3 regions of the Rhizobium sp. R86522 genome follow, and region 3 is predicted to be linked to each of the others. Evidence: riboswitches for the same ligand, from Rfam matches in the RefSeq annotation. Region 3 holds a riboswitch; each other region holds the start of a gene.
What was found. A riboswitch is a leader RNA that binds a small molecule or an ion and turns the genes downstream of it on or off. The one in region 3 is predicted to bind cobalamin.
Positions count from the first base shown of each region.

Region 1: another riboswitch for cobalamin. It lies ahead of cobU (bifunctional adenosylcobinamide kinase/adenosylcobinamide-phosphate guanylyltransferase); the one in region 3 lies ahead of SJY08_RS13135 (aromatic ring-hydroxylating dioxygenase subunit alpha).
Region 2: another riboswitch for cobalamin. It lies ahead of bluB (5,6-dimethylbenzimidazole synthase); the one in region 3 lies ahead of SJY08_RS13135 (aromatic ring-hydroxylating dioxygenase subunit alpha).

Region 1 is NZ_JAXHBX010000001.1:1,775,906-1,781,665, forward strand. Features, by position in the region: gene cobN (cobaltochelatase subunit CobN) at 1-1,274, opposite strand, end outside; gene cobW (cobalamin biosynthesis protein CobW) at 1,278-2,354, opposite strand; gene cobU (bifunctional adenosylcobinamide kinase/adenosylcobinamide-phosphate guanylyltransferase) at 2,358-2,888, opposite strand; cobalamin riboswitch at 3,073-3,445, opposite strand; gene SJY08_RS08485 (hypothetical protein) at 3,512-4,330, opposite strand; gene SJY08_RS08490 (ATP12 family chaperone protein) at 4,394-5,200, opposite strand; gene SJY08_RS08495 (HAD-IA family hydrolase) at 5,210-5,760, opposite strand, start outside.
Region 2 is NZ_JAXHBX010000001.1:1,320,460-1,326,219, reverse strand. Features, by position in the region: gene SJY08_RS06300 (acyl-homoserine-lactone synthase) at 1-511, shown strand, start outside; gene SJY08_RS06295 (DUF2865 domain-containing protein) at 527-1,696, shown strand; gene bluB (5,6-dimethylbenzimidazole synthase) at 1,653-2,390, opposite strand; cobalamin riboswitch at 2,431-2,621, opposite strand; gene SJY08_RS06285 (hypothetical protein) at 2,661-3,497, opposite strand; gene SJY08_RS06280 (hypothetical protein) at 3,517-3,828, opposite strand; gene SJY08_RS06275 (NAD+ synthase) at 3,855-5,534, opposite strand; gene SJY08_RS06270 (LTA synthase family protein) at 5,705-5,760, shown strand, end outside.
Region 3 is NZ_JAXHBX010000001.1:2,679,750-2,685,509, reverse strand. Features, by position in the region: gene SJY08_RS13145 (GGDEF domain-containing protein) at 1-193, shown strand, start outside; gene SJY08_RS13140 (DUF6656 family protein) at 210-815, opposite strand; cobalamin riboswitch at 1,119-1,322, shown strand; gene SJY08_RS13135 (aromatic ring-hydroxylating dioxygenase subunit alpha) at 1,425-2,669, shown strand; gene SJY08_RS13130 (2Fe-2S iron-sulfur cluster-binding protein) at 2,672-3,757, shown strand; gene SJY08_RS13125 (BA14K family protein) at 3,985-4,410, shown strand; gene SJY08_RS13120 (BA14K family protein) at 4,617-5,111, shown strand; gene minC (septum site-determining protein MinC) at 5,300-5,760, shown strand, end outside.

The sequences.
Region 1 (5,760 bases), 900 kb from region 3:
TTCGCCGCCAGTTCGGCGACGAAACGCATGCGGCCGGCATCCGGCTCGTGGCTGACCAGATTTACCTCGACCCGCTCGTCAAAGCGCGCCTTGGACTTGAAGGAGACGGCGCGGGTCAGCACCCGGCCATCGACTTCCGGCAAAGCGACGCTCATCGCCAGATCGCGGGCGCTCAAGCCCTGGCTCGAACTCTCCCAGGTGGTGCGGGGCGAGGATGAGAGGATTGCCTGTAGGACCACGGCACCTGTTTCGTCCAACACCGTCGACGGCTTTTCCGCGCCAGGCGTCGAGACGGCGAAACCGGTGGTGTTGATGACAACAGATGGCGGGAATCGGTCGAAGATGGCGCGGAGCGTATCGACCGAGACCTGATCCTTGAGGCTCGAGACGAAGACCGGTAGCGGGATCAGTCCCTCAGCCTTCAAGGCTTCGACCATGGCTTCGACGGGTGCCGTTTCGCCGCTCTGTACGAGGGCGCGATAGAAGCAGAGGGGGGCGACATTGCCTCCCCCTGCAGCCAAGGAGAGTGTCAGGGTGAGGGGCTGGTCTTGCGCAGAGGTTCGCCCCTCATCCGCCCTGCGGGCACCTTCTCCCCGTGAACGGGGAGAAGGAGGCATGCCGCCGGCCGCAACGCTGCTCTCCCCCCTTGTAGGGGAGATGGCCGGCAGGTCAGAGGGGCGCGCCAGGAACGCGAGCCTCTCCCATTCCTCGACCCCAATCACGCCCCTGCCCGGCCACCAGATGCCAGCTTTCAGCAGTGGACGCGCCGGTTCCGGACGTTCGTCCCCACCCAGCATAGCCTCAGCATAGGAGACGAAGGCCGAGGCATTGCCCGCCCCGCCTTCGGTGAGATAGGTCCAGAGCGCTTGCCGGTCGTCATCAACGCAAGCCTGGAACGGTGCTAGCCCCTCGTCCGGCTTGTCATCGCCAGGCAACACAACGATTGCCGTACCGCTGCGGCGGGCTGAGGCATGTAGCGCTTCCAGCGCATAGTGGAAGTAGCTAGCCCCACCCAGAGCCCGCACCACGATCAGCCGCGCATGCCGCGCCGTGCGCTCGATATAGGTATCGACCGACATCGGATGCTTCAGCGTCATCAGGCTGGCAAGCCGCCAGCGAACCACCTGTTCGCCCCTCGCCTCGACAGCTGCGGCTATTGCCGCAAGCTCCGTGTCCGCCGCAGAGAGAAACAGTACATCCCCCGGCGTCTGGCCGAGATCGATCGCCTCGTCGCCGTCGCTGATCGATCCCTTTTGGGCAAGGAGCAGATGCATGGATCAGCCAGCCGCTGCCTGGACGTCCTCGACCACGGCACCGAAATCCCATTCATGCAGGCCGATGACGACGATACGCGTCTCGCGCTTTTCGGCGCTTGTCCAGGGACGGTCGAAATAGGTTTCGATGCGGGTGCCGACGGCCTGGATGACAAGGCGCATCGGCTTGCCCGGCACGTCGATGAAGCCCTTCAAACGCAGGATGTCATGCTTCTCGATAACAGGCTTCAGGCGGTCTATGAAATCGGAAGCGTCCTTGATCGCGCCGAGCTTCAGGACGAAGCTTTCGAACTCGTCGTGATCGTGGTGATGGTCGTGGTCTTCGCCCGAGGCATGCAGCGCCTCGTGCTCCATCTCGTGATGCGACTTGCGGTTTTCGATGTCGTCTTCTGTGCTTGCACCGATGCCGAGCAGGACGAGCGAGGGCACTTCGCCGTTCTTCGCCTCGATCATCGAAGGCTTACGGCTGGTGCGGCCCGTGACTTCCGCGCGCACGGCAGCGATACCGGCAGCGTCCAGGAGGTCGGCCTTGTTGAGGACGATGAGGTCGGCGCAGGTCAGCTGATCCTCGAAGAGTTCTTCGATCGGGCTTTCGTGATCGAGATTGTCGTCCTCGGCGCGCTGGGCGGCGACCGCGTCATGGTCGTCGGCAAAACGGCCAGCGGCGACGGCGGCACTATCGACCACGGTCACGACGCCATCGACGGTCACACGCGTGCGGATATCCGGCCAGTTGAAGGCAGCGACCAGCGGCTGCGGCAGCGCCAGACCCGAGGTCTCGATGACGATATGGTCAGGCTTCACGTCGCGCTCAAGCAGCTTCAGCATGGTCGGTACGAAGTCGTCGGCGACCGTGCAGCAGATGCAGCCATTGGTGAGTTCGATGATGTCATCTTCGGTGCAATTGTCGGCGCCGCAGCCCTTCAAGACATCACCGTCGACGCCGAGGTCGCCGAATTCGTTGATGATCAGCGCGATCTTCTTGCCGCCGGCATTCATCAGCATGTTACGGATGATGGTGGTCTTGCCTGCCCCCAAAAAGCCGGTGATGACGGTGGCGGGGATCTTTTGCTGCAACATGGTTCAACCCTTCATTTTCAACGGCAAACCCGCCGCGATAAAATAGACTTCAGCCGCCTCGGCGGCGATGGCTTGGTGGAGACGGCCGGCATGGTCGCGGAAGGCGCGGGCCATCTTGTTTTCGGGCACGATGCCGAGGCCGACTTCATTGGAGACGAAGATGACGGTGGCGTGGAGTTCTCCGAGGATTGCAGCGAGTTCGGCGCCATCCGCGTCGACGTCACGGCCTTCTTCCATCATCAGATTGGTGACCCAGAGCGTCAGGCAGTCGACGAGGATCACCCGCTCGGGCTTGTCGAGCGTCTTCAGTGCACCGACGAGATCCAGCGGCTCCTCATGCGTCGTCCAGCCGTCATCGGCACGGTCGGCCTTGTGGGTCTCGATGCGGGCGCGCATCTCGTCGTCCCAGGCGCGGCCCGTGGCCAGATAAACGCGATCTAGGCCGGTGTTGCGCGCCGTTGTTTCGGCGAAACGCGACTTGCCCGAGCGCGCACCGCCGAGAACGAGGATGGATGGGGAATTGGATGCGGTCATGGTGCGCCATGACCTTCGACCGCGCGCAGACGGCCAGCGGTGCATGCCTTCAGCATGCACAAGAAAACAATCGATGCCGCGTCCGCGCATGCGGACCGGCACCGGCGGGGCGCAAAGGACCCGCGGATGCAGAACGTCGCCACGACAACCTCCGTGCTGGCAACGGGGAGACCTCCCCAGTGTGGGCACCATGCCCGTGGATGGCAGGTCTCCTGGCTCGCAGGTCGTGATCCTCGAAAGGACCGTCGGGTTCTCCTCGCCTTCCCAGGGTTTGCGGCAACACGAAAGAGCGGACGATTCGTAGAAAAAGAGGCGTCCTGCCCCGGCTGATCGCGTTGCCACCCCAGTGGCTTTTCCGTCCTGCCGTTCTGGCGAGCCGGTCGCACCCTGCGACCCGTCACTCGTTCAACGACAAAGCGGATGGAGAACCCTCGCTGCAATACAGTCGCGGGGTCGGCTGCGTTCGGCGTGCCCGGTTGGGGTCCACGCCTTCGCATTCCCTTTTGCTCTCCGGACAACATCTCTGCCGTTCGGAAACCATCCATCATGAGGATTAGGCCGAGGTCGAAGCCGAGTCAATCACAGCTGCGGCGCAGAGCTGCGTCATTGCGCCCGAGGGCCGATCAAGGGCTCGTGGAGCAGTCCGGCGTGACGGCGGGGTCGCAATCCGGCCGCAGGCGAATGGCACCCACGGCTCCCTGTTCGACCGGCGTGCCCTGGCCGATGTCGGCAGCGCGACGCGCAGGCTGGGCCGGGGCTGCGGGCCGAGGTGTCTGCACGTCGGCGACCGGCGGCGCGGCCATTTCGCGCGGTGGCGGAGGAACAGCCGTCTCCGGCACAGCCATAACGGACGAGTTTTGCGGCGCCGCCTGCCGCACCACCGGGGCGGCGCGTGGCGATTCCACCCGAGCATTCGGCACGATCACCGGCGGTGGCTCCGAAGCGAGCCGCGTTGATATGGTTCGCGGCTGCTGGGCCTTGCGGACACGCGGCGTGGTCAGCGAGAAGGCAAAGCGGATGCGGGCCGCGAGTTCTTCGGCAAGCGCCTGACGGGCCCAGCGCGGGTCGTCGGTCGGGCCGTTCACCCTGAAGCTTCCCTTGGCGACCGGCTCGCCGGTTTCGACCGAAACAGCAGTCACGGTAAAGTCAGCCTGAGCGAGGCGGCGACGGGCGCCCTCCCCAAATCCAAGGCGATCGATTTTGACCAGAAGCACGACGCGCTCGGCACCCGCGGGCGGGCGCGTCGCCGCAATCGCGGCAGAGACGCGGCGATCGACGCTTTCAATGAGGTCGAGCGGGATGCGTGCATCGGCCATGACCGTCACGTTGCGGACGTAGTAAACCAACGGACGGTCAATGCTGCGCCCGAAAAAGACGGAGCAGGAAGCGAGCAGCAGGGCGAAGCCCATGGCGACGGCGATGCGAAGGCTGCGAGCGAACATAAGGACCCCGGACAGGTGATTCTGAACCTGCCCGAGAATTCGCCATTTATGGTTAGTGTAGAGTTAACTTGCTGCCTGAAGGACCGCGAAGAGTGACGCTGCCGATGCGAACTCGCCGTAACGGGCCTCACGACGCGCTTCGGCCTCGGCATCGGAACCCCAATGCTCGATCGTCCAGTCCTCGTCGAGATGGGCAAGCGACCAGACATCGTCCAGATCGAAGGCACCCTCGGCAAAGGCAAGTGTCAGCACAGCCGAACCCGTCAGCGTCGTCACCACGTTGAGGCAGGAGATCTGGAAGGGATCGCGGTAGCGCTCCAGCGCCCGAGCGTAGGCGCCGATTGCCTCCTGTGGCTGTTCCTGATGCATCACGCCTTCGACAAGGATGAAGCGCGCGCCGTGCGCAGTCGATATCCAAGCAAGCAAAGGATCCCAGCGAGCCGACTGACGGTCGATCAGTTCCTTCGGTCCGTCAGCGCGGTAGCAGAGCAGATCGGTGCCGGCGAAACGGACGATCTCGTGGAACACGTCGTCCAGGCTGTTCGAAACGGCATCGATGGCGGTATTCGCGAGTTTGGTGATCGGCATGGTCGCCGGGTCGATGAACTCGCCCTGCCCGGCCCATTCGGCAACCACGAGTTCTGCGGCCTCACGGTTCGGCAGCGTCAGCAGGTTCTTCGCCGGCGTCTTCACGGACTTTCCATCCAGCGTAATGGAGAAGCCGTCATCGCGGGCCTCGGTGCCGACGGCCTCGTAGAAGCGCTTCGGCAGCGGCCGCTTCATCTGGATCTGCGCCCGGCGCACCGGATCCTCATGGCTCGGCTCCGGAATGAAGGTGCCGAAAATGTCCTGGCTGAGTTCGTCGCGCATCAAGAGCTCCTAGTGGATATAGGCCAGAAGGTCGGCCGCACGCTCGACCACGGCATCGGCACCAGCCTTCCAGAGATCGTCGGCCTTGGCATAACCCCAGGCGACACCGATCGCGGTCGCCCCAGCGGCCTTCGCCATCTGCATATCGTAGATCGCATCGCCGATGACGATGGTCTCGCGCGGCGCAATGCCCGCCTCGTCACAGCATTCCGTCACCATGGCCGGATGCGGCTTTGACGGGCAGTCGTCGGCCGTCCGGCAGAAGAGGAAATGGGGCTTCAGCCCATGACCTTCAAGAATGGTTTCCAGCCCGCGTCGCGACTTGCCGGTGACGGCGCCGAGCCAGACGTCCTCGCGGGCGATGAGCGCATCCAGCACTTCGCGGATGCCGTCGAACATGGTCTCGCCAAAACCAGAATCTCGGCGGACATCAGCGAAAATCGCCTTGTAATGGGCAGCCATGGCGACCGCTTCGTCATCGGCATGCGGTTTGCCGTCCATGCGGGCAATGGCGATGTCGAGCGTCAACCCGATGATCGACTTTGTCGTCTCGACGGCCG
Region 2 (5,760 bases), 1.4 Mb from region 3:
CGACGACTATGATCGCGCCAATCCTCTCTATGTCCTCTCCTATGGCGACGAGGGAAAACTGCGCGGGTCATTGCGCCTGCTGCCGACGCTCGGCCCCAACATGCTCGACGACACCTTTCCCGTCCTCCTCGGTGATGGACCGCAGATCCGCAGCGCAGCAGTCTGGGAATCGAGCCGCTTCTGCATCGATCCGGAGATTTCTCAAGACCGGGCAAGCAACCAGGTGACGATCGCGGCGGCCGAATTGATGTGCGGGGTGGGCGAGCTGGGCCTTGCATCCGGTCTCAGCCATATCGTTACCGTCACCGATGTTTTCCTGGAACGCATGTTCAAACGTATGGGCTGCCCGGGCATTCGGATCGGTGAACCTCAGCGGATTGGTGTGGTCCAGGCGGTCGCAGTCTCCTGGGAGGTGTCGCAGGATCTGCTCGATCGAATGAAGGCGGTGGCAGCAATCGACGGCAGCGTGCTCGAAGCGCCGATGACCCTGACGGCAGCGCAGGCCGCCTGACGCGAGACGTGGCGGATGGCCGCTCGCGCCTCCGCCACGTCATCCGTCATTTTCATTTGGCCGGCACTCGGCTATCCTGATGTCACTAGGGTCGTCCTCCGCCCTGCAAACGACAACTGGGATCCGGATGTGCCGAGCAGGATAGTCAGTTCCATTGCTTTGCTGATCGCCCTCGGCAGCGCGCTGCCGAACGAGGCTGAGGCCTCGGCGCTCTGCGAGCGGCTGCGCGATAGGCTGGTTCTGGTCGAACAGGGCGGACAGTCGCCTGAAATTAACAGCTATGCCAGCGCCATAGCCCAGCAGAACCTCGAACTTCGCAAGGCCCGCCAGGATCAGCGGCGGCTGCGCTGCCTGACCTCGTCCATCGTCCAGATCCGTCCCGATGGCGGCAATGACTGCAGCGATCTGGCATCGGCAATCTCCCGCATGGAGGCCAATCGCGACATCCTGGCAGCAAGGCTTTCGGATCTGCGCGAAAGCCGCGTAGAAGATGCGCGCGCCGCCCTCGTCACAGCACTTGAGGCGAATGGTTGTGGGCCGGATCAAGCGGCTTATCCGGAAGAAGCAGAGCGTATCCCTTACCTCGACACGCTGGCGGAACCCTACCGTCCGGACCGGGCAGCCGAAGCCGCCTACTCAGCGCCGCCCCCGCCGATGAGCATGATGCCCAGCGGCAATGTCCGCACGCTGTGTGTGCGCACCTGCGATGGCGGTTTCTTCCCGATCTCGTCACAGACCTCGGCAATGAACTTCGGCCGCGATGCGGCGCAATGCCAGCAGATGTGTCCGGGCACGGAAACGGAGCTGTTTTTCCACGCGCCGGAGCGCAGCGAGACCGTGGACATGATCTCGGCAGTCAGCGGCCGCCCCTATCGCGATCTGCCCAATGCCTTCCTCTACCGCAACCGACGCAGCGACGCGGAACCCGCCTGCGCCTGCAACCTGCAGCAATACTACCAGCGCATGACGCCGCGTCCGGCCGTACCGGACTACCAGTCGTCCTTCATCGAAGTTGCACCGGGAAAACGGGAGGCTGCGTCAGCGACGGTGCCTGCCACGGAGCGCGTGCTGGATGAGGCCAGCCTCAACGTACGCCGCGTCGGCCCGGCCTTCCTCCCCTCCGACAAGGGCACGATCGACCTCAGGAACCCGGCGACGTCAGGTCCACAGCCGCTGCAGGAGTGATCGGCCGCTCCGCGATCTGCCCCCAGCTTTCCTCGAAGATCAAATCGTCGAGCGGCAATCGCTTGCGCCATCCCTTCACCTCGAGCTCCGGCGTCGCATAGAGTTCGTCGACATAGCCAAGGCAAAGATAACCGATGATCTGGATCCGCTCCGGGATCCCAAGGAGCGCCTTCACCTCGGCCTCGTGGAAGATGCTGACCCATCCAAGCCCGACCCCTTCCGCACGTGCTGCGAGCCAGAGATTCTGGATGGCGCAGACAGTCGAGAAGGCGTCCATCCTGACATCATGGGTGCGTCCGAGCACGACGGGTCCCGCACGATCGGGATCACAGGTGACGCAGATATTGAGCGGCGCCTTGCGGATGCCTTCCAGTTTCAGGGATCGATAGACGTCCCGCTGCTCAACCGGAAACATGGCCTCCGCCTCCTCGTTCGCCCGCAGAAACGCCTGCCAGATGGCCTCGCGCTTTCGAGCAGAGCGGATCAGCAGGAAACTCCAGGGCTGCATGAAGCCCACGGAGGGGGCGGCATGCGCCGCTTCGAGCAATCGCCGCACCAGATCATCCGGCAGCGGATCAGAGCGAAACTGGTCGCGGACGTCGCGTCGCGTGTGAATGGCTCGGTAGACGGCCTGTTTGTCCTGGTCGGCGAAGGGCGCCGTCCGGACGAGGAACTCGTTCGGTCTGTCGTGCATCGTAATCCCCACAATGCGCAACCACCCGCCGTCCACGCGGGAAAGGTCTATCTCGCCAGGCCGGTCTTCTGACTGGGCATCATCCAGGATGCGCGCCTTCCCGGATTGCTCCAGTGGCCGGGTTTCCCCTCGCGCATCATGTCCGCCTCACAGCGTTGGGCACGTGCCGGATTTTCGCCGGCTTCCCGATTCTCTCACCTAACGGCAAGCACCTGACGTCGGATCAATACCGCAAGAACCAGCCGCAGGACAGAGTGGAATGCGACAGGCTCAAGCCTCGACCGGGAAGTAGCGGACAAAGGCGAAAGCCGATCCGTCCGGCGCCCAGTTCGGCACATTGATCGAGCCCTGACCGCCGAAGAACTCGATGAGTGTTTCGACATTGCCGCCATCGGCGTCCATCAGCCGAAGTCGCACCTGCTTGTCGCGCGGATGACCTTCGACATCGGCATCGTAGGAGAGGAAGAGTATCTTCTTCCCATCCGGAGAGGGATGCGGGAACCAGTCACCATAACCGTCTGAGGTCAGCTGCTGCAGGTCGCTGCCATCGCTGCGCATGCGCCAGATCTGCATGGTGCCGGTACGGCTGGAGTTGAAATAGATCCACTGTCCATCAGGCGTGTAATCAGGGCCATCATTGTGCCCTTCGCCGTTCGTCAGCCGCCGCTCGGCCCCGCCCTTGGTCGAGATGGTATAGATATCGAAGGCGCCGTTGCGCTCGCCGCAATAGGCAAGCTCCTTACCGTCCGGCGACCAGCCGTGCCAGTAGGACGGCATTTTGTCGGTGACTTGGCGCGGCTCGTCGTCACCATCACCCAGCAGATAGATGCAGGACTTGCCGAAAAGCGTATGATCGGAAAACGCGATCGAGGCGCCATCGGGCGAGATCCCATGATCGTTGTTGAGCCGCACGGCAAAACCCGTGTCGATCAGCTCCGGTTCGGGATCGTCTTCGTCGAGCGGCAACGCATAAAGAAGACCATCGCCGTTGATGACCAGAAACTCGCCATCGCGCGACCAGTTGGGCGCCTCGACGAGGTCATCCGTCTGCCAGACGACCTCGCATTCACGGGTCGTCATATCGTAGATCTCGACCGAACTGCGCATCATGGTCTCCTTGGAAAAGTCAGTCTGCGGTCGAGCGATTTTCCATCGCCTGGCGCAGTTTGGCGAAGATCGCCCGGCCCGTCTGCTCAACATGAGCACTGCGCCATTCGGTGTAGAAACCCCAGATCAGGCTGACGTTCAGCGTGAGGAACCCGATGCCGAGCATCTTGTAGCTCCCGTCCCACAGGCCGTAGCAGCCAATCGCGATCGAGGGCAGGAAATAGGCGGCGCCCGAGAGCGTCCGGTACAGCCCGCTATCCTGATTGTCATGCGCTCCGACAGCAAAGATATAGCTGCGCTCCTCCGCCGTGAAATCAGGCAAAGCAGCCAAGGCATCGATATCCTCTATCGACACGCTCAGCGATCCCGGAACCGGTTCGTGATCGGATAGCGGCGATCACGTCCGAAGTTCTTCTTTGTGATCTTCACGCCCGGCGCCGACTGGCGACGCTTGTATTCGGCGAGATAGAGCAGATGCTCGACCCGGTGAACGGTCGCAATGTCATGGCCGCGCGCGACGATCTCATCGACACCCATCTCTTTTTCGACGAGGCATTCGAGAATGTCGTCAAGCACCGGATAGGGCGGCAGGGAGTCCTGGTCGGTCTGGTTCGGGCGCAGTTCCGCAGACGGCGCCTTCGACAGGATATTGGCAGGGATCACCTCGCCGGACGGACCAAGCGCACCGGGCGGCACGTTTTCGTTGCGCCAGGCCGAGAGCGCATAGACCTGCATCTTGTAGAGGTCCTTGATCGGATTGAAGCCGCCATTCATGTCGCCGTAGAGCGTGGCATAACCCACCGACATCTCGGACTTGTTGCCGGTCGTCACCACCATCGAGCCGAACTTGTTGGAGATCGCCATCAGGATCGTACCGCGCGTCCGGCTCTGCAGGTTCTCTTCGGTAATGCCGCTCTCGGTCCCCTCGAACATGTCGGAAAGTGACGAGAGGAAACCTTCGACCGGTTCCTGGATCGGCACGATGTCATAGTGGCAGCCCAGCGCCTTGGCGCAGGCCTCGGCATCGGAGAAGCTCTCCTGCGAGGTATAGCGGTAAGGCAGCATGATCGTGCGCACCCGCTCCTCGCCGAGCGCATCCACGGCGATCGCCGCACAGATGGCGGAATCGATGCCACCCGAAAGCCCGAGCACGACGCTCTTGAAGCCGTTCTTGTTAACATAATCGCGAAAGCCGAGCACGCAGGCGCGGTAGTCGGCCTCTTCCTTTTCCGGAATGCGCGACATCGGCCCCTGATCGCAACGCCAGCCATCCGCGGTCCGCTTCCAGGTCGTGACAGACAGCGTCTCCTCGAACTGGCTCATCTGGAAGGCGAGCGACTTGTCACCGTTGAAGGCGAAGCTCGCGCCGTCGAAGACCAGTTCGTCCTGCCCGCCCAGCTGATTGGCGAAGATCAGCGGCAGGCCGGTCTCGATCACCTGGCGGAGCGCCACCTGATGACGGATATCCACCTTGCCACGATAATAGGGCGAGCCGTTCGGCACGAGCAGGATTTCGGCGCCCGTCTCGGCCAGCGTCTCGCAGACGCCGAGATCGTTCCAGATCTCTTCGCAGATCGGCACGCCGATGCGGACACCGCGGAAATTGACCGGTCCCGGCATCTCGCCTTCGGTAAACACCCGCTTCTCGTCGAATTCGCCATAGTTCGGAAGATCGATCTTGTCGCGGAAGGCGAGGATCTTGCCGCCATCGAGGATAGCGACGGAGTTGTGCCGTCCCTTCTCACCCTGACGCGGAAAGCCGACAATGACGCCCGGTCCGCCATCGGCGGTATCAGCAGCGAGCGCTTCCACAGCCTGCAGGCAGGCTTTGAGGAAAGACGGTTTCAGGACGAGATCTTCGGGCGGGTAGCCGGAAATGAAGAGCTCCGTCAGCAAGACGAGGTCAGCCCCCTGCCCGGCAGCGTCCGCACGAGCCGCACGGGCCTTGGCAAGATTGCCGACGACATCGCCGACAACAGGATTGAACTGTGCCACCGCAATGCGCAGGACGTCGGAGATCTTCTTTGTTTCGCTCATGACACCGATTTAGCGGCTCGTCGCACGGATCGCAACGTCGCTTCTTTCGAAGGCGGACTGCAGGCGAGCCCGACACTAACCAAACCGCGGAAAACACCGGGAACTTAAGCTCATATGTCGTGGTTCATGTAGCATTCATGACGCTTATGTGACACCTATGCGAACCTTTGATGACACCCTCCCATGATCTGGAGTTAGACGTGGTCCAAACGAGCCCGAAATCGCG
Region 3 (5,760 bases):
AGGCATGTCCTTCGGCATCTGCTTCTCCGAGCAGGCCCCGAACGCCTTCGACTTCACCAACTTCGCCGAAAAGGCGCTCGCCACCTCCAAGGCAGCCGGCGGCGACACCGTGACGATCTACGGTGCAAGCGACTATGTGTCGAAGGATTGGCTGCTCTACAAGAAGAAGCCGGTGGGTGGTTTCGGCGCCTGAGCGTCGAAGTCCACTTTCAAAGTTTTGCGATGATCTTCCTGAGCTCGGCGTCTCGTGCGCCGAGCATCAGTACGTTCCGCAGCGCCTCTTTCGGATCCACTGTCTGGAATAAAAGTCCGTTGTTGCGGAACGAACGGTCGATGGTCATCGCCTTGGCCTCCGCCTCCGGCTTGATCGCCACGGCGAAATACATCCGTCCGTAATTCTGCTTGATCTGCTCGAAGAACACCTCTTCCCCACCGAGTTCGGCAAAGAAATTGGCGATGTAGAAGGCCCATTTGACATCGGCATACTGCGCGAAATTCGTGCGCGCCGCCGTCACGTGACAGTAGCCCAGATGTGGGCTGTTGTTCAGTGTGCGGTGGAAGATGACTTTGGGGAACTTGATCGAACGGTGAAAGCCGTTGATGCGCTCATGCGTCGTCTCGGCCGCCCGCTCCAGCCGCCGCCCGGTCCGCGCCGCAACTTCCTCATAGGAAAGATACCGGCGCTCGTCCGGCAGCCAGTCCTCGCGGCTGCGCGAGATCCGACCGGTTCTCAGGAACTCGGTATGGACTGCCTTTGACGAGGGCGGCGTTTGCGTTTCCGCTTTGGGAGCCGCGTAGTATCTGAGTTTCTGCATCTTGACGCTCTGACGGTACCCGGACTGATTGCTTGAGCTTAACGCAGCATGGTTAATCATGATTTGATGGTATTCTACATCAGCGAGGTTTCGCGAGGCTTGCCGCAGTGCAGTTCCATGCAACTGCCTTAAATCGCCCGTTTGCGCCATGATTTCAGCGGCCAGAGAAACGCCGCCGCCGCACCTCCCGGAAAACAATGGGAAATTCCCGACCTTGCCACCCTTAGTCGTCGTCTGTGGGATGTCGCAAACGATTTGGGCCGTGTCGTTCTGCAATGCAGCGGAGGCCCGCGGCCTGTGATTAGATGCAGGCAAGCTCGAGGTGCTGCCCTGCTAGGGAGGGTAGGAAATCGGGAAGCCGGTCAAAATCCGGCGCTGCCCCCGCAACGGTGGTGGAGAATGCGTTTTGGCAGAAGGCCACTGGGGGTAACCCTGGGAAGGCGCCGACGCGGTCCGCAAATGGACCACTCCTGAGCCCGGAAACCAGCCTTGGCAGACGGACATTTGAGGTTGCGGAGGGCGACCAGAGATAGCCATGCACACCGCCTTCCCAGGGCGACGGCAGGCTGCGCTCTCATCTCCCCCGAGTTTTTGAAACACGAGGACGACATGGATCTGCAGGCCAACGTGCTGCGCCAGCTGAAGAACCGCCGCGAGGGTTTCTCGCTCGAACAGCCATTTTACATCGACCAGGACTATTTCAAGCTCGACATGGAGCAGATCTGGTATCGCGATTGGCTGTTCATCGGCCATGACTGCGAGATCCCACGCGCCGGCAACTATTTCACCGCCCAGATCGGCGATTACCCTGTCGTCATCGTCCGCGGCAAGGATCAGGTCATCCGCGCCTTCCACAACACCTGTCGCCATCGCGGCCACCGCGTCTGCACCAAGGACAAGGGCGCCGCGGCGAAGCTCGTCTGCCCCTATCACAACTGGACCTATGACCTCGACGGATCGCTCGTCTTCGCTCGCCAGATGGGTGAGACTTTCGACAAGGCCGAATTCGGCCTGAAGACCGTCCATTGCGAAAGCGTCGGCGGCTACATCTTCGTCTGCCTCGCCAACGAAGCCCCCGATTTCGCGCCAATGCGCGCCTCGCTGGAACCCTATCTGCGTCCGCATCGCCTCTGGGAGGCCAAGGTCGCCCACAAGAACACGATCATCGAGAAGGGTAACTGGAAGCTCGTCTGGGAAAACAACCGGGAATGCTACCACTGCGCCGGCAACCATCCGGAGCTCTGCCGCACCTATCCGGAAGCCCCGACCGCAACCGGCGTCCAGGGTGCGGGTGACGATCCCTTCATCTCCGAGCACTGGGCGCGCTGCGAAGCCGCCGGCCTGCCGTCCGCCTTCAGCATGGACCCGTCGGGCCAGTTCCGCACGGCCCGCATGCCGCTAATCGAGGATGCCGAGAGCTACACCATGTCTGGCAAGCGTGCCGTGAAGAAGCCGCTCTCCGCAGACGTGCCGATCAGCCATATCGGCACCATGCTGCTTTTCCACTATCCGACGACCTGGAACCACATCCTCGGGGACCACGCGATCTCCTTCCGCGTCCTGCCGCTTTCGGCCGAAGAGACGGCCGTCACCACCACCTGGCTGGTCAACAAGGACGCGGTCGAAGGCGTTGATTACGACTTGGAAGAGCTGACCCATGTCTGGAACATGACCAACGACCAGGACCGCTCGATCGTCGAGGAAAACGCGTTTGGCATACGTTCCCCGGCCTATGAGCCCGGTCCCTATTCCGTCGATCACGAAGGTGGCGTCATGCAGTTCGTCGAGTGGTATTCCAACTTCATGACGGGCCGCCTGCAGGGCGACAAGGCTCGCCTGTCTGCGGTGGCGTGATCATGAACATCGCCGTCACCCAGTATCGCCATGTCGACGAGATGCGCCCCTGGTCCGACCGGGAGCATCTCTTGGAATGCGTCGCCGTCACGCCTGAGGCCGCCGACGTGATGACCTTCACCTTCAAGCCGAACAAGCCGGGCCTCTGGTTCCGTTATCTGCCCGGCCAGTTCGTCACGCTCGAGATCCCCGTCGGGCCAGAGCCGGTGATGCGCACCTACACGCTCTCCTCCAGCCCCTCGCGGCCCTATACGGTCGCCGTGACGGTCAAGGCGCAGAAGGACTCGATTGGCACCCGCTGGATGTTCGACAACCTGAAGCCCGGCATGGCGCTTAAGGCCTTCGGCCCGCTCGGCGACTTCTCCTATGCCAAGCACCCTGGCAAGAAATACCTTTTCGTTTCCGCCGGCTCCGGTGTGACGCCGATGATGTCGATGACGCGCGACCTCAGCGACCGCGCGCCAGACAGCGACATCACTTTCCTCAACTGCGCGCGCTCGCCTGATGACATCATCTTCCGCTGGGAGCTGGAGGCCAAGGCCCGCGACATGCCGAACTTCCAGCTCGGCTTCATCATCGAGCAGCTCGGCCGCGGCCAGCTCTGGTCGGGCCTGAAGGGTCGCATCGATAAGGCAAAGATCGCCCTTCTGGCGCCTGACTTCCTGGAGCGCACTGTCTTTTGCTGCGGCCCAGCGCCCTTCATGGCGACCGTACGCGAGGCGCTCGAAGGCGCAGGCTTCGACATGAAACAGTATCACGAGGAAGCCTTCCAGCCGGTGAAGGCGGAGCCCCTGGTGGTCGTCGCCGACCATGGCGATGGCGAACAGGCCACCAAGGTGACCTTTGCCATGTCCGGCAAGGACGGCCTCTGCGCTCCCGGCCATACGGTCCTCCAGGCGGCCCGTGCTGCCGGTGTCCGCATCGGGGCGGCCTGCGAATCCGGCCTTTGCGGCACCTGCAAGGTCATGAAACTCTCGGGCGAAGTCGAGATGGACCACAATGGCGGTATTCTCGATGACGAGATCGATGAAGGTTACATCCTCGCCTGCTGTTCGCGGCCGAAGGGCGACATCGAGATCGAAGCCTAGGTGCTGGCCAAGCCACCAATTGACCTTGAAGATAGGGCGGGTCCGGATGGGGCTCGCCCTTCCGCTTTTCTGCGGGATCTCGCTACCCCTCAACCACTTGCAGCGCATTCCCCAAGGGGTTAGCATCTGCTGATGGAGGCTCACGATCGCTGCATGTGATCGGACTTGGCCTCGGCCATGAGGGCCGGCTGGTCGACGGGTGTCTCCGGGTCAAGGGGGGATCACGCATGAAGCTTGTCTCTGCTTTCGCCGTCGCATGCCTGGCTTTGGCCGGGTTCATGGGATCGGGGACCGAAGTCCGCGCCGGCGGCATCGAAGTCCGCATCTATCAAAGCCATACCAGCTACCGTCATTACGAGCGCGTGACCGTCTACTCGCGGCATCAAGTCTACCGTGGCCATGGTCATCGCCAACGGCTGCATCGCCCGGGCTATGTCTATCACAATGGTCTCTGGATCTCGCCGCGCTCCATGCGAGCCGGCGTGATTGTCGATCGGCCGGTGCCGCGCCGTCACGTCGTGCAGTATTCTGCGGGCATCAACCCGAAGCACTACAGCTGGTGCGCCGAACGCTACCGCTCCTATCACTGGCGCAGCAACAGCTTCCAGCCGTATCACGGGCCGCGCCGGACCTGCCTGTCGCCCTACTACTGAGCCGTTCGGGAACAATTGGCCTTTTCCTCCGTTGACGGGCACTTGTGCGCGAGAACGGTCGCTGGACCGTTGCGCGCGGAACGCGAAGTATGAACACGATGTTAATCCTGAGTTCAGTCTGGCTTCGCTAATTTCTGTCCCAAGGTCGAGGACCGGGCATCATCGCCCGCTTCGGTCGACCGGATAAACATGCAGGGAGAAGCATCATGAAGACTGCATTGAAGACGACCGCCGTGGCAGCGCTCGCGTCCATCATGGCCTTTACCGGTATGATCCCGGCCCAGGCCCAGGTCATCCGCCCGGTCGCGCCAATCGCGGCAACGACCGATGCCACCACCGTGCAGTATCGAGACCGCTACGAGCGTCGCTTCGACCGACGCGTGGACCGTCGTATTGACCGCCGCATCGATCGCTACGAGCGCGCTCGTTATTACAATGGTCATCGTGGCTATCGTGATCGCCGCGCGGGCTACCGCTACCACAACGGCTACTGGTATCCGCTCGCAGCCTTCGCAGCCGGTGCCATCATCGGCGGTGCGATCGCACAGCCGCGTCCGGCCCCGGTAGCGCCCCGCGCAGCCGGTCTCAACCCGCGCCACTACGACTGGTGCAATGCCCGCTACCGCTCCTACGATAGCCGCTCCAACACCTTCCAGCCGTATAACGGCCCCCGTCAGCAGTGCCTGTCGCCCTATTATTGATCGGCAGACCCCTCTGATCCGGCTTCCACAAGGAGCCGGAAAGGGTTAATTTCTAGCCGCCCCGGCCTTTGCCGCGGGCGGTTTTTTCGTAGCCCCGATCCGCCTGTTTCCTAACGGCAAAATCGCCGCGTTAACCATTTGTTAACCAAATCGGCGCTACTCCTTTCATCAACGATTTGTTTACATAGATGACCAAAGTGCTAACCGAACCTCGCTCCATCCGCATCAAGGGTAGATCCTTCCTGGCCGTCGTCCTGACGCCGGATCCGCCGTTCGACGACTGGCTCGTCCGGCTCGACGACCTCGCGGCCCGCTCGGCCGGGTTCTTCCTCGGTCGTCCCGTCGTGCTCGACGTGTCCGAGATCGAGATCGACCGTCCGCAATTGAAGGCGCTGATTGCCGAACTCGCGGCGCGCAACGTCTCGATTATGGGCATCGAGGGCGGTCGTCCTTCGCTGGTCGAGCCGGGCATGCCACCGCAGCTCAAGGGTGGAAAGCCGGCCGCCGACTACGAGGTGCCGCGCAACGAGGTGGGCGAATCGGAAAAGGCAACCGGTGCGGAAGAGGCCGCACGCGAGCATGCAGGGCAGGCAGCCCCTCAGGTCGTGGTGCAGCAAAGCCCGGTCTCGGCCCCATCGATGATCGTGCG